DNA from 3 places in the Mesorhizobium sp. 01N446 genome. Region 2 is predicted to be linked to each of the others. Evidence: riboswitches for the same ligand, from Rfam matches in the RefSeq annotation. Region 2 holds a riboswitch; each other region holds the start of a gene.
What was found. Region 2 has a riboswitch for cobalamin ahead of AC1DPX_RS28110 (DUF1636 family protein). Riboswitches for the same ligand answer to the same signal wherever they lie in the genome.
Positions count from the first base shown of each region.

Region 1: another riboswitch for cobalamin. It lies ahead of bluB (5,6-dimethylbenzimidazole synthase); the one in region 2 lies ahead of AC1DPX_RS28110 (DUF1636 family protein).
Region 3: another riboswitch for cobalamin. It lies ahead of AC1DPX_RS10275 (DUF1636 family protein); the one in region 2 lies ahead of AC1DPX_RS28110 (DUF1636 family protein).

Region 1 covers NZ_JBFTRA010000003.1:111,720-115,492, reverse strand. Annotated here, with positions in the region: gene AC1DPX_RS14820 (TetR/AcrR family transcriptional regulator) at 1-85, shown strand, start outside; gene AC1DPX_RS14815 (hypothetical protein) at 182-1,165, shown strand; partial or broken gene bluB (5,6-dimethylbenzimidazole synthase) at 1,282-1,866, opposite strand; cobalamin riboswitch at 1,960-2,140, opposite strand; gene AC1DPX_RS14805 (histone deacetylase family protein) at 2,319-3,245, shown strand; gene AC1DPX_RS14800 (exodeoxyribonuclease VII small subunit) at 3,249-3,500, shown strand; gene AC1DPX_RS14795 (DUF2277 domain-containing protein) at 3,600-3,773, shown strand, end outside.
Region 2 covers NZ_JBFTRA010000009.1:103,408-107,180, reverse strand. Annotated here, with positions in the region: gene AC1DPX_RS28120 (ABC transporter substrate-binding protein) at 1-359, opposite strand, end outside; gene AC1DPX_RS28115 (ABC transporter ATP-binding protein) at 409-1,197, opposite strand; gene AC1DPX_RS28110 (DUF1636 family protein) at 1,194-1,661, opposite strand; cobalamin riboswitch at 1,684-1,890, opposite strand; gene AC1DPX_RS28105 (winged helix-turn-helix domain-containing tetratricopeptide repeat protein) at 2,055-3,548, opposite strand; gene AC1DPX_RS28100 (AraC family transcriptional regulator) at 3,698-3,773, shown strand, end outside.
Region 3 covers NZ_JBFTRA010000002.1:397,041-400,813, reverse strand. Annotated here, with positions in the region: gene AC1DPX_RS10285 (cobaltochelatase subunit CobN) at 1-664, opposite strand, end outside; gene cobW (cobalamin biosynthesis protein CobW) at 684-1,721, opposite strand; gene AC1DPX_RS10275 (DUF1636 family protein) at 1,724-2,152, opposite strand; cobalamin riboswitch at 2,192-2,397, opposite strand; gene AC1DPX_RS10270 (winged helix-turn-helix domain-containing protein) at 2,427-3,626, opposite strand.

The sequences.
Region 1 (3,773 bases), on a different contig from region 2:
AGAGGCGACGTCGAAGATGGTGGTTGCAGCGTTCAAGCAACTGCTCGAGGGACTGCTCAGGAAACCGGCTTCGCAGCAGGGCTAAATCCCCTTTGCGCGCGCCGCTGTCCACCGCCCGCGATTGACAATCCCCGGGTTGAGCGCATCCTCCCCAGCCATCTCTGGAGGGGAGATTCGGGACATGTGGGATTTCGATATCGGCAGGTCGGTGTCCATCATGATGCGGACCTGGCCTTTCATTGTCTTTCGCATGATCGTCTATTTCGGCATCACGCTGGCCTACATCGTGGCGACCGGCACCGGCGCGTCGGTCGGCTATGGCGTCGGCCATATCTCCACGGATCCCGACGGGCCGATGTCCTTTGCCCTGTGGGGCGGCGTGGTCGGCTTCGGCGTGGTTTCGATCGCCGTCTACTGGATCCGCGAATACATCCTCTACGTCGTCAAGGCCGGCCATATCGCCGTCATGGTCCATCTGATCGACGGCCGGGATGTCCCCGACGGCCAGAACCAGATCGCCTATGCCAGGCAGGTCGTGACCGAACGTTTCGCCGAGGCCAACATCCTTTTCGTCGTCGACCAGCTGGTCAAGGGCGCCATCCGCGCCATCACCGGCCTGCTCGGCGGCATCGCCGCCTTCCTGCCCATACCTGGCTTGAGCGGCCTGGTCTCCTTCATCAACACGGTGATCCGCCTGTCGCTGACCTATGTCGACGAGATCATCCTCGGCTACAACATCCGCATCAATTCGTCCTCGCCCTTCGAAACCGCCAGGCAAGGCGTCGTGCTCTACGCCCAGAACGGCAAGACCATGGTGAAGAACGCTGTCTGGCTGGCGGTCATCATGTGGGGCGTGTCCTTCGTGATCTTCCTTTTGATGCTGGCCCCGGCCGGCGCCATTCTCTTCATGATGCCCGGACAACTCGCCGGCTGGGCCTTCGTGCTCGCCATCGTTTTCGCCTGGGCCTTCAAGGCGGCCTTCATCGAACCCTTCGCAATCGCCTGCCTGATGCAGGTCTATTTCAAGACCATCGCCGGCCAGATGCCCGATCCGGCCTGGGATGCCCGTCTGGCCGAGGCGTCGTCGAAGTTCAGGGAGTTGAGGGACAAGGCGCTGGCCTCCTTCGGCGGCTCGCGCTGGGGCACGGCCGGCGCAACGCGCTGATCGGCGGCACATGTGGGCGCCCAGGCGGCGGTGTTTAGGTGTGCCACCGCTGACTTGAGCGATGCCTCGCCTTGCCCGCAAAACGTCTCGCTCATGATCAGTTCGGGCAGCGGCAGCCGCCGGCCCCAGCCATGCGTTTCAAGGTCGGGTTTGGGCGCGAACTCGGAAACCCGGCCGACGCAGAGATAGGCGATCGGCGTCACGTGCTCCGGAATGGACAGCAGGCTCTTCAACGCCTGCGGCTCGATGATGCTGACCCAGCCGACGCCGACGCCTTCGGCGCGCGCCGCCAGCCAGAAATTCTGCACCGCGCAGACCGTGCTGTAGAGATCCATCTCCGGATTGTGCCAGCGCCCCAGCGGCGAACCCTGCGAGCGCCGCCGATCGCAGGTGATGCAGATGTTGAGAGCGCTTTCGCAGATGCCCTCGAGCTTGAGCTTGCGGTAGAGCCCCTGTCTTTCCGCCTCGATTTCAGGCAGTTCCTGTTCGCGCGCGGCCAGGAACAGGTCGCGCACATCAGCCCGCCGTGCGGCGTCGCGGATGACGATGAAATTCCACGGCTGCATGAAGCCGACCGACGGTGCATGATGGGCGGCAAGCAGCAGTCGTGCCAGCACCTCGTCGTCGAGCCCTGTGGGCAGGAAATGGCTGCGCACATCGCGCCGCGTGAACATGGCGCGGTAGATGGCATCGCGCGCCATCTGGTCAAATCCATCGCCCATAGGAGCGGTCATGGTTTCCGGCATCGCTTGTCCCCTTGCGATTGCAATCAATGCCAGCCGCCTGACCATGCGGATGACGATGCCTGCCAGGCCGGCCTTCTGGCTCGGGATCAACCCACGTCCGGTGCCTTCCCGTCATCGACAGTGGCATTTACCGGCGCGGTCCCCCTTACAGCGTTGGGCACGCCACGGAATTCAACCGTGTTCCCGATTCTCCCGCCAGAGCATTTGCAGCCAAGTGGAATCACTTGGCGTCGCAGAATGCGACTAAACAAACAGACCGGCGGGCACCAGGCAGTGGCTGCGACCTTACGCCGAAGCCTTGGCGGCGCCAATCCCCGTAGCGACGCCAATGGACGCAGGCGCGATTTTCCCCAGTCATCAAGCCGCAATGCATGGCCATCGCGGCGCCGGGGCACTAGATAGGGGGCATGGCCACTCGTCTCTACACCCATCCGATCTTCCTGGATCACATCACGCCGCCCGGTCACCCCGAGCGGCCGGATCGCTTGCGCGCCATCGAGCGCGTGCTCGACGACGAGGCCTTCGCCGCGCTTGATCGCGTCAAGGCGCCGGAAGGCGACGAGGCCACCATCCTCTACGCGCACCCCGCCGATTTCGTCGCCCGCGTGCGCGCCGCAATCCCCGAAGAGGGCCTTGCCCGTATCGATGCCGACACCACCGCCAGCCCGAAGAGCTGGCAGGCGGTGATCACCGCGATCGGCGCCGCCAACGCCGCCGTCGACGATGTCTTTGCAGGCCGCGCCGACAATGTCTTCGTCGCCGCCCGCCCGCCCGGTCACCATGCCGAAAAGACTACCGCGATGGGTTTCTGCTTCTTCAACACGGCGGCGATCGCGGCCCGCTATGCGCAGAAGAAGCATGGCGCCGAGCGCGTCGCGGTCGTCGACTGGGACGTCCATCACGGCAATGGCACCCAGGATATCTTCTGGGACGATCCCTCGGTGCTCTATTGCTCGACGCACCAGATGCCGCTCTATCCCGGCACCGGCGCGAAGAGCGAGACCGGCGTCGGCAACATCGTCAACGCGCCCTTGGCGCCACGGACCGGCGGCGAGGTGTTTCGCGATGCTTTCCTGTCGCGCGTGCTGCCGGCGCTCGACAATTTCGCGCCCGATCTGATCATCATTTCGGCCGGTTTCGACGCGCATCACCGCGACCCGCTGGCCGAGATCAACCTGACCGAGGACGATTTCGACTGGGCGACCGGCCAGCTGATGCAGCGCGCCGCGCGCCACAGCGGCAACCGGCTCGTCAGCCTGCTCGAGGGCGGCTACGATCTGCAGGGACTGGCATTTTCGGTCGCCGCCCATGTCGGGCGACTGATGAAAGGGTGAATGATGGCTGGTGAAACCAATGAAGACGTCAAGGCGATGAGCTTCGAACAGGCGCTCGACGCTTTGGAGAAGATCGTCGATGATCTGGAGCGCGGCGACGTGCCGCTCGACCAGTCGATCCGCATCTACGAGCGCGGCGAGGCGCTGAAGGCGCATTGCGATCGGCTGCTGAAGGCCGCCGAGGACAAGGTCGAGAAGATCAGGCTGTCGCGCGACGGCAAGCCGGTCGGAACCGAGCCGCTCGACGCGGATTGAATGGCGGTCTTGCCTTACCGGTTTTTGGACACGATCATGGCTGAGGATTAAGCTCGTCCCGATTGAAACGGCTCCAGGACAAGAGGAGATACGGAAACGATGTGCAGAAACATCAAGACCCTGTTCAATTTTGACCCGCCCGCAACCAATGACGAAGTCCGCGACGCTGCCCTTCAGTTCGTCCGCAAGCTGAGCGGAACGACACGGCCGTCGAAACAGAACCAGCATGCGTTCGATCACGCCGTCGAAGCCATCGCGGCATCGGCGCGCGAA
Region 2 (3,773 bases):
GGCGTCACGTCACCGCCGGGCTTCATGCCATAGTACCAGCCGGCAAAGAAGAAATCGGGCTCGACGGCGACGAGATTCTCGATCGTCGGGTATTTGGGCGCGAGTTCCGGGATGGCGCCTTGCTCGGCCTTGAATTCGGGACCGACCTTGTACCATCCGGTGATGCCGGTCAGGCCGACGATCGACGGCTGCAGCTTCAGCGCGAAGGCCATCTCGGCCATGTTGAGATCATGGATGACGGCTCGCTTGGGCGGCGCGTCGAAGGTCAGCGGCTTGCCGCAGCTGTCGACGGTGACCGGGAAGGCGAAGGCCGTCGAGGCCAGCAGCGAGAAGACGAGCGACAGTGCAAGACGTTTCACGGATTTTGCTCCTAGGTTGAACTGTGTCGGAAGAAGGGATGGGTTTCGATCAAGAAGGCGGCGCGGCGCGGTTCGGAACATCGAAGACCGTCAGTTCGCGGTCCTCGGTTGGATGGCGCAGGCGAAACACGTCGACGCCGAAAATCTCGTGGATCAGTTTCTGGGTCAGCGCCTCGCGGGGTGCTGCCAGCGCATGCAGCCGCGCTTCGTGCATCACCGCGACCCGGGTAGCGAAGGGCGTCACCAGAGCCAGATCGTGCAGCACCGCGATCACCGTCATGCCGAAGCCGGCCACGAGTTCGAGCAGCTCGGCACGGGCGCGCGGGTCGAGATGGTTGGTCGGCTCGTCGAGGAACAACACTTTCGGTTGCTGCGCGATGGCGCGCGCCAGCTGGGCGCGCTGGCGTTCGCCGCCCGACAGCGAGCCGATCGTGCGGCCAAGCAGCGGCAACAGGCCGGTCCGGCGCAGCGCGTCGACGACGATGTCGCGCTCCTCGCTCCTGCGTCTGCGGCCCGCATGCGGGACGCGGCCGAGTTCGACATAGTCGATCACCGCCAGCCGCGGGTCCGGCTGGTCGGTCTGGCCGACGACGGCGATGTGCAGCGCGCGCTCGGCGGTCGAGATCCTGTCCATCCGGCGCCCGCCAAGCTTCACCTCGCCGGAACTTGGCCTGAGCATGCCGGACAGCATGCGCAGCAGCGTCGTCTTGCCGGCGCCGTTGGGGCCGATGATGGCGAGGCGATCACCTGATGCTACCGACAGGCTGACCGCCTGGACCAGATCCCAGCCATTCGCCGTCGCGCTCAAATCGCGGGCTTCCAGAAGCGGCATTGTCATCGGCTGCCACCCGCGCACTTGCCCGGTCCGGGGATGCGGGCCAGCGTCTTGCCGGCCAGTCGCGGCGGGCGTTGTCCGGAATTGCACCAGCCGTCGGCGAGCGAGGCATAAAGCCTGGCAAATCGCACGAGATCGCCGGCATCGGCCTCGGCGTCGATGGAGCCGAAGAGATAGGAAGCCTTGCCTGGAGCCTGGAAGGCCACCGTGAGCGGCCGCGCGCAGCCCGCCATGCATTCGACGCCTTCGACCGTGAAGCTATGCGCCACGGCGGGCTCATGGTGGGCTGTGAGCCGGGACCGCAAATCGGCACACAGGCCTTCGCCCGACCTGATCCCGGTCGGGATGTCGCGGCAAAGCGTGCACACGATGATGCGATGATCGATGGCGCCGTCCAACGTTCCGTCACTTTCCAAAACTGGCGACGGAAGGATGTTGGCGAGCCGGCCGACAAGACCGACGTCCACGTCTCCTCCCGGCACACCCCGTCCGGTCAACTCAGTGATGGCAGGTCTCCTGGCTCGCGGGTCTCAGCGCAATCCTGCCTTCCCAGCCTTGCCGGCCAGTGGCATGTCGGATCTTGCTCACCGCTTACAGTTGCGGGGGCAGCCACGGCATCAACCTTTTGCGGGTCTCACCGTGTTCCCTTTTCACCCCTCGCCTTTCGACTCGGGGACCATCACCACGCCATCGTAGATTCCCGCCGATCGCGCCGCAACGGTTTTTGGTCCGATCTCGAATGCGCCGGCAAAATCATCTGATTTGTTATAACGTTACATACACAGTCAGGCAACGATGTCAATCAGGGCCGCTACATAGAAGCGCTTTGGATCTTTGTTTTCGATGCTGAGCGACATGCACTAGCCAAGGGCGAGTCTGACGCCTTCGGCGAGATGCTCCGCATCGGCCTTGTTCTCGAACGGAACGCCGCGCAGCGCATAGTCGATCGGTAAAAACGGATCGCCCTCCTCGATGAGGACGATCTGCCGCCGCGCCTTCTCCATGTCGCCCATCTGCGCATAGCAGGCCGCCAGCCTTGTGCGGATCCACGGCGCCGGGCGCGTCGCCAGCTCCAGCGCTTCCGCCGCCTGCCGGTATTCCCCCATCATATAGAGCGCGAGTGCCCGGTCGAACTGGTACCAGTGCGGGTGCAAGGGATCGATGCGGATGCCGCGCGCCAGCCAGTCGAGCGCCTCGAGCGGCCGGCCGCGCATGGTCAGCAGCATGCCCATCTGCCCGATGCTGTCGGCATCGTAGGGGTTGAGCTGCAGCGCGATGCGCAAATGATGTTCCGCCGCTTCGTGGTCGCGCATATAGAGGCGGATCAGCGACTGCACGCGGTGACCGGTCGGCTGGTCCGGCGACAGAGCGAGGCCCTTGTCGGCAAGGTCGCGCGCATTTTCCAACACCGCATCGCTGGCACGTCCGAACTCTCCGTCCAAAGCCCGCACCAGGGCAAGATAGGTATAGGCCAGGCCGTAGTTCGGGTCCTTGGCGATGGCCGCCTCGAACAGGATTTCCGCGCTGCGCTGGTCGGTCTGTGCGGGATCGCGCAACATCGCAAAGCCACGCAGCAGAAGCTCGTAGGCGGCAAGGCTGGTTATCGGCTTGCGTGAGGCCTGTTCCAGCCCGGCATTGGCGACCCTCGTGACCAACCGGCTGACGATCTGCTCGACGATCTGACGCTCGATCGCGAACAGGCCATCGCCCTGCGACTGGTAGCGGTCGCCCCAGAGCTGGCTGGCGGTGGCGATGTCGATGAGGCTGACGGCCACGACGACATGCTCGCCCTGCCGGCGCAGCGAGCCCTCAACCAGATAGTCGGCACCGATACGGGCACGGATCTGCGGCCACTCGGCGCGGCCATAGGAGCCGAAAGAAAAACTTGAGTTGCGCGCCAGCACGGTGACCGTGCCGAAGCGAGCGACGCCGTTGATGAGATCCTCGGCGAAACCGTCGACCATGGCCTCGTCGACCGGGTCCCCGCTCTCGTTGCGGAAGCGCACCACCGCCACGATCGGCTGGGCGCCGATCTTCGGCGCGGCTTCCATCCCGGCCGCCAGCATATAGCCGCGCTTGGAGACCGTGCGCACCATCTCGCCGCCCAACACCTTGCGGATTTCGCGCACCGACTGCGTCAGCGAATCCTCGGTGACATAGACGCCCGGCCAGACGGCATCCATCAGCTCCGACTTCGGCACGACCCGGCCCATGTTGCGGGCAAGGTGCGAGAGCAGCGCATAGGCCTTGGGGCGCAGGAACAGCGGCTCGTTGACGTCACGCAGCGTGCCCATGGCAAGGTCGAGTGTGAACCCGCCAAACCGGAACACCTGGTCGGCAACCGCGGCAGTCATCGGGACACCCCTTCCCCGGGCATGGGATCATGCCGCATCAATTCCCACGTCGACGCGGCACGGACACATGCATTATTGCCCAATGCGCAATTTCGATCAAACTGGCCGTCGACACGGTCAGTAATGTCGGCGCGCCAATGCGAGGAACCATGAACCCGACCGAGAAAGCGCTGTGGTTTGTCGAAAGCCATCTGCCGGAGGCGATCTCGCTGGACGACGTCGCGG
Region 3 (3,773 bases), on a different contig from region 2:
GTGGGGTCGGTACGACCGGACGCGACGTTTCTTTGCGTTGGCGCGCTTCGGAGAGGACCCCACCCCCGGCCTGCGGCCGGACCCTCCCCTCGAGGGGGAGGGGGACGACGCCGCGGTTCGGCTCGTAGTAGCCCGCTTTCGGCACGCTGACCGGCTCAGTCACATAAGCATCCTGTCCAGCCAACCCCGCCAGCCGCTGCACCAGTGCGCCCATATTGGCCGGGCCGCCCTCGCGGAAATAGCCGAGCAGCGCGTCCAATTCCTGGCGCGGCAGCGTCGAGGCTTCGATCAGCCTGAGATCCTCGTCGTGGCTTTCGCCGGGAAGCAGCGCCAGTTTTATGCCGCGCTCGCGTGCGGTCGAGGCCAACTGGTCACAGCCATAGCGCCACCAGTCGTAGCCGCCGAGGATGCGCACCAGTATGATCTTGGCGTGGCGCGCGACACTGTCGATCCAGAGATCGACGGACATCGGATGGCGAAGGTCGCGCAGTGCCGCCAGCCGCATCGAGGGTAGGCGGCCGACATCCGCCTTCCAGGCGGCCGCCAGCCCGGCGAGATCGCTGTCGGTGAAGGACAGGGCCACGATATCCGCTGGCGTCTGCCGCAGATCGACCGGCTCGGCGAGATCGTCGAGCGAGGCGGAGGTCGTGGTGAGGATATGCATCGCGGCCCGTGTCTGAAAATCAGCCGGCGAGTATACGCTCGATTGCCGGGCGGTTCAGCCCCTTGAGGCCGATGACGACGAGGCGCGAGCGGCGGTCGTCCTCGGCCGTCCAGGCGCGGTCATAGTAATGATTGACGCGCGGGCCGACGGCCTGCAGCAGGAGCCGCATCGGCTTGCCGCCGACTTCGACGAAGCCTTTCACGCGCAGCACGTTTTCCTGTTCGGCGGCAGTGGCGACACGCTTGGCCAGTTCGTCCGGATTGGCGATCGACGGGATGTCGACGATGAAGGTGTCGAAGTCGTCATGCTCGTGGTCGAAGGCGCCGTCATGGTGGGATTTGCGGTTCTCGATGTCATCCTCGACGGCGAGCCCGAGCCCGAGCAGCACGGACGGATCGACCTTGCCGTGCGAGGTTGGCACGATCTTCACGGCGCGGGCGGAGTGTTCGCCAATGATGGCGTTGGCGCGGGCCGAACCGGCGGCGTCCATCAGGTCGCTCTTCGACAGGATGATCAGGTCGGCGCAGGCGATCTGGTCCTCGAACAATTCCTCGACCGGGTCGTCATGGTCGAGGGAGTCGTCAGCAGTCCTCTGTGCCTGTAGGGCGTCCATGTCGTTGGCGACGCGGCCTTCGGCAAGTGCGGGACCGTCGACCACGGCGATGACGCCGTCGACGGTGACGCGGCTCTTCACCGTCGGCCACTGGAAGGCCTGGACCAGCGGCTTGGGCAGAGCGAGGCCGGAGGTTTCGATCAGGATGTGGTCGACCTTGGGGTTGAGCGACAGGATCTGGTCGAGTGCCGGCACGAAATCGTCGGCCACGGTGCAGCAGATGCAGCCATTGGCCAGTTCGACGATGTTTTCCTCCGGACAGGTGTCGATGCCGCACCCCTTCAAAATCTCGCCGTCGATGCCGATGTCGCCGAACTCGTTGACGATGATGGCAATGCGCTTGCCGCCGGCGTTTTCCAGGAGATGGCGGACCAGCGTCGTCTTGCCGGCGCCGAGGAAGCCGGTGACGACGGTGCAGGGGACGCGAGATACGGAAGTGCTCATGATCAATCCTTCAACAGGCCGAGGGGAGGAATACGGGCAACGAGGCCGCGCTTGAGGGAATCGGGCCGGCCACGCCAGGGGATGAGGCCGTCCGTCGAGGTGGCGAAGAGCTTCGCGCCGGTGACGAGGTCGGCGCCGCTGGCCACGGTCAGGTCGCCGAAGACATAGCTCCAGCAGCCGTCGCGCAGGATGGCGGCGCTCAGCCGGCGCTTGCAATTGCCGAGGCATTCGACCGTGCGGATGCGGATATTTGCATCAGATGCGGCACGGCGCGTGTCCTGCGCCAACAGTTCGCCCGCGCGGGGATGCCCGTCCGAGCCGGTCTCGTCGCGACAGGAGGCGCAGACGATGACCGTGACGCCGGCCAAGGCTTCGCTGTCGGCGGACGCATTGTCCGTTGTGCCAGCCGAAAAACTGCTGTTCTGGTCCAAAAACCGGGCTCCTTGCCCGGAAACCCGCCGGGCGATCGGATTCTTTTGTCGCAGACGGCAGGTCTCCTGGCTCGCGGGTCATCGCCTTGGGTGCCGCCTTCCCGGGAAACTCCCAGTGGCTTTCGGCCTTGGCTCTTCGCTTACAGTTGCGGGGACAGCCGCGGATTTGAGATTTTTCACCCCGCACCGCATTCCCTCTTAGCCCCTGCCGTTGCGGGCAGGGGACCGTCTGGACCGGATTTAGGCTTTTGCGGGTAGCGGTGTCAACGCGGGCTTACGACACCGTCATGTCGGCCAGCGCCGGACCCAGATCGCCGGCGGACGTCACGTCCATGCGTTCAAGGCCGAGCCAGCCCTGCATCTGTTTCAATTCCTCGAACAGTTGCGCAGCGGTTTCGGGCGGCGCGCCGGGCTCGGCGTAGGCGGCGTGGACGCGCAGCACGCTGGCCGGCCGGTCCGCCTTGAGGTCGACGCGGGCGACGATCCGGTCGCCGAGCAGGAAGGGGAGGACGTAGTAGCCGTATTGGCGCTTTTCGGCCGGCGTATAGATCTCGATGCGGTAGTGGAAATCGAACAGCCGCTCCGAGCGCGAGCGCTCGAAGACGACCGGGTCGAACGGTGCGAGCAAGGCGCGCGCCTCGATTTTCCGGGGCAGGCGGGCATCCTTGTGAAGGTAAGCCGGCTTGTCCCAACCCTCGACTCGCACCTGCAGCAGTTCTCCGGTCTCGACCAGTTCCTCCAGCCGGCCCTTCATGTTGGCCGGCGACAGCCGAAAGTAGTCGCGCAAATCGCCTGATGTCGCGATGCCATGGGCGCGAGCGGAAATGCGCAGCAATTCGCGGTGCGCGTCCTCCGGGGCGGGCACCGGCAGGTCGAGGATCGCCTGCGGCAGCACGCGCTCGGGCAGGTCGTAGAAGCGCTCGAAGCCGCGGCGGTGCGCCGTCGTGATGCGCCCGGCCCAGAACAGCCACTCGAAGGCATGCTTGGCATGGCTCCAGCCCCACCAGCCGCCGGAGCCTTTCTGGCCTTCCAGTGCCGAAGCGGCGATCGGACCGCGTGCGACGACCTCGCGGTAGATCTCTTCTATATAGGCGGCGTGCTCGCGGCCCCATTTGGCCAGGCCCAGATACATCTCGTCGCCCCGTTCGGCGCGCTGCATGCGCCAGCGCATCAGCGGATAGGTCTCGACCGGCAGGAAGGATGCTTCGTGCGCCCAGTATTCGAAGACCGTGCGCTTGCGCGTCACGGCGGCATTGTCGAGCAGAGCGAGCGGGTAGGGGCCAAGCCGCGAATAGAGCGGCATGTAATGCGCGCGCACCACCGCGCTGACGGAATCGATCTGCAGCAGGCCGGTGCGCGAGAGCACGCGGGCGAAGTGGCGGCGGCCGGGCGTGCCGGCGGGACGGGGATCGAGAAACCCCTGCGCGGCGAGCGCGATGCGCCGGGCGGTGGCAAGCGAGATCTTTTCCTTCATGCAGGCATCACTCTGGGGTGCTTCGGCTGTTGGTCTGACGGGTGATTCCGGCCCATGCTAGCAGGGTTTTGGCGGCAACCCTGTCAGGAGATAAAAGTGGAGTGAAAAGTGAAGGAAATCAAACAGGAGCGGATCGGACCAGTTTCT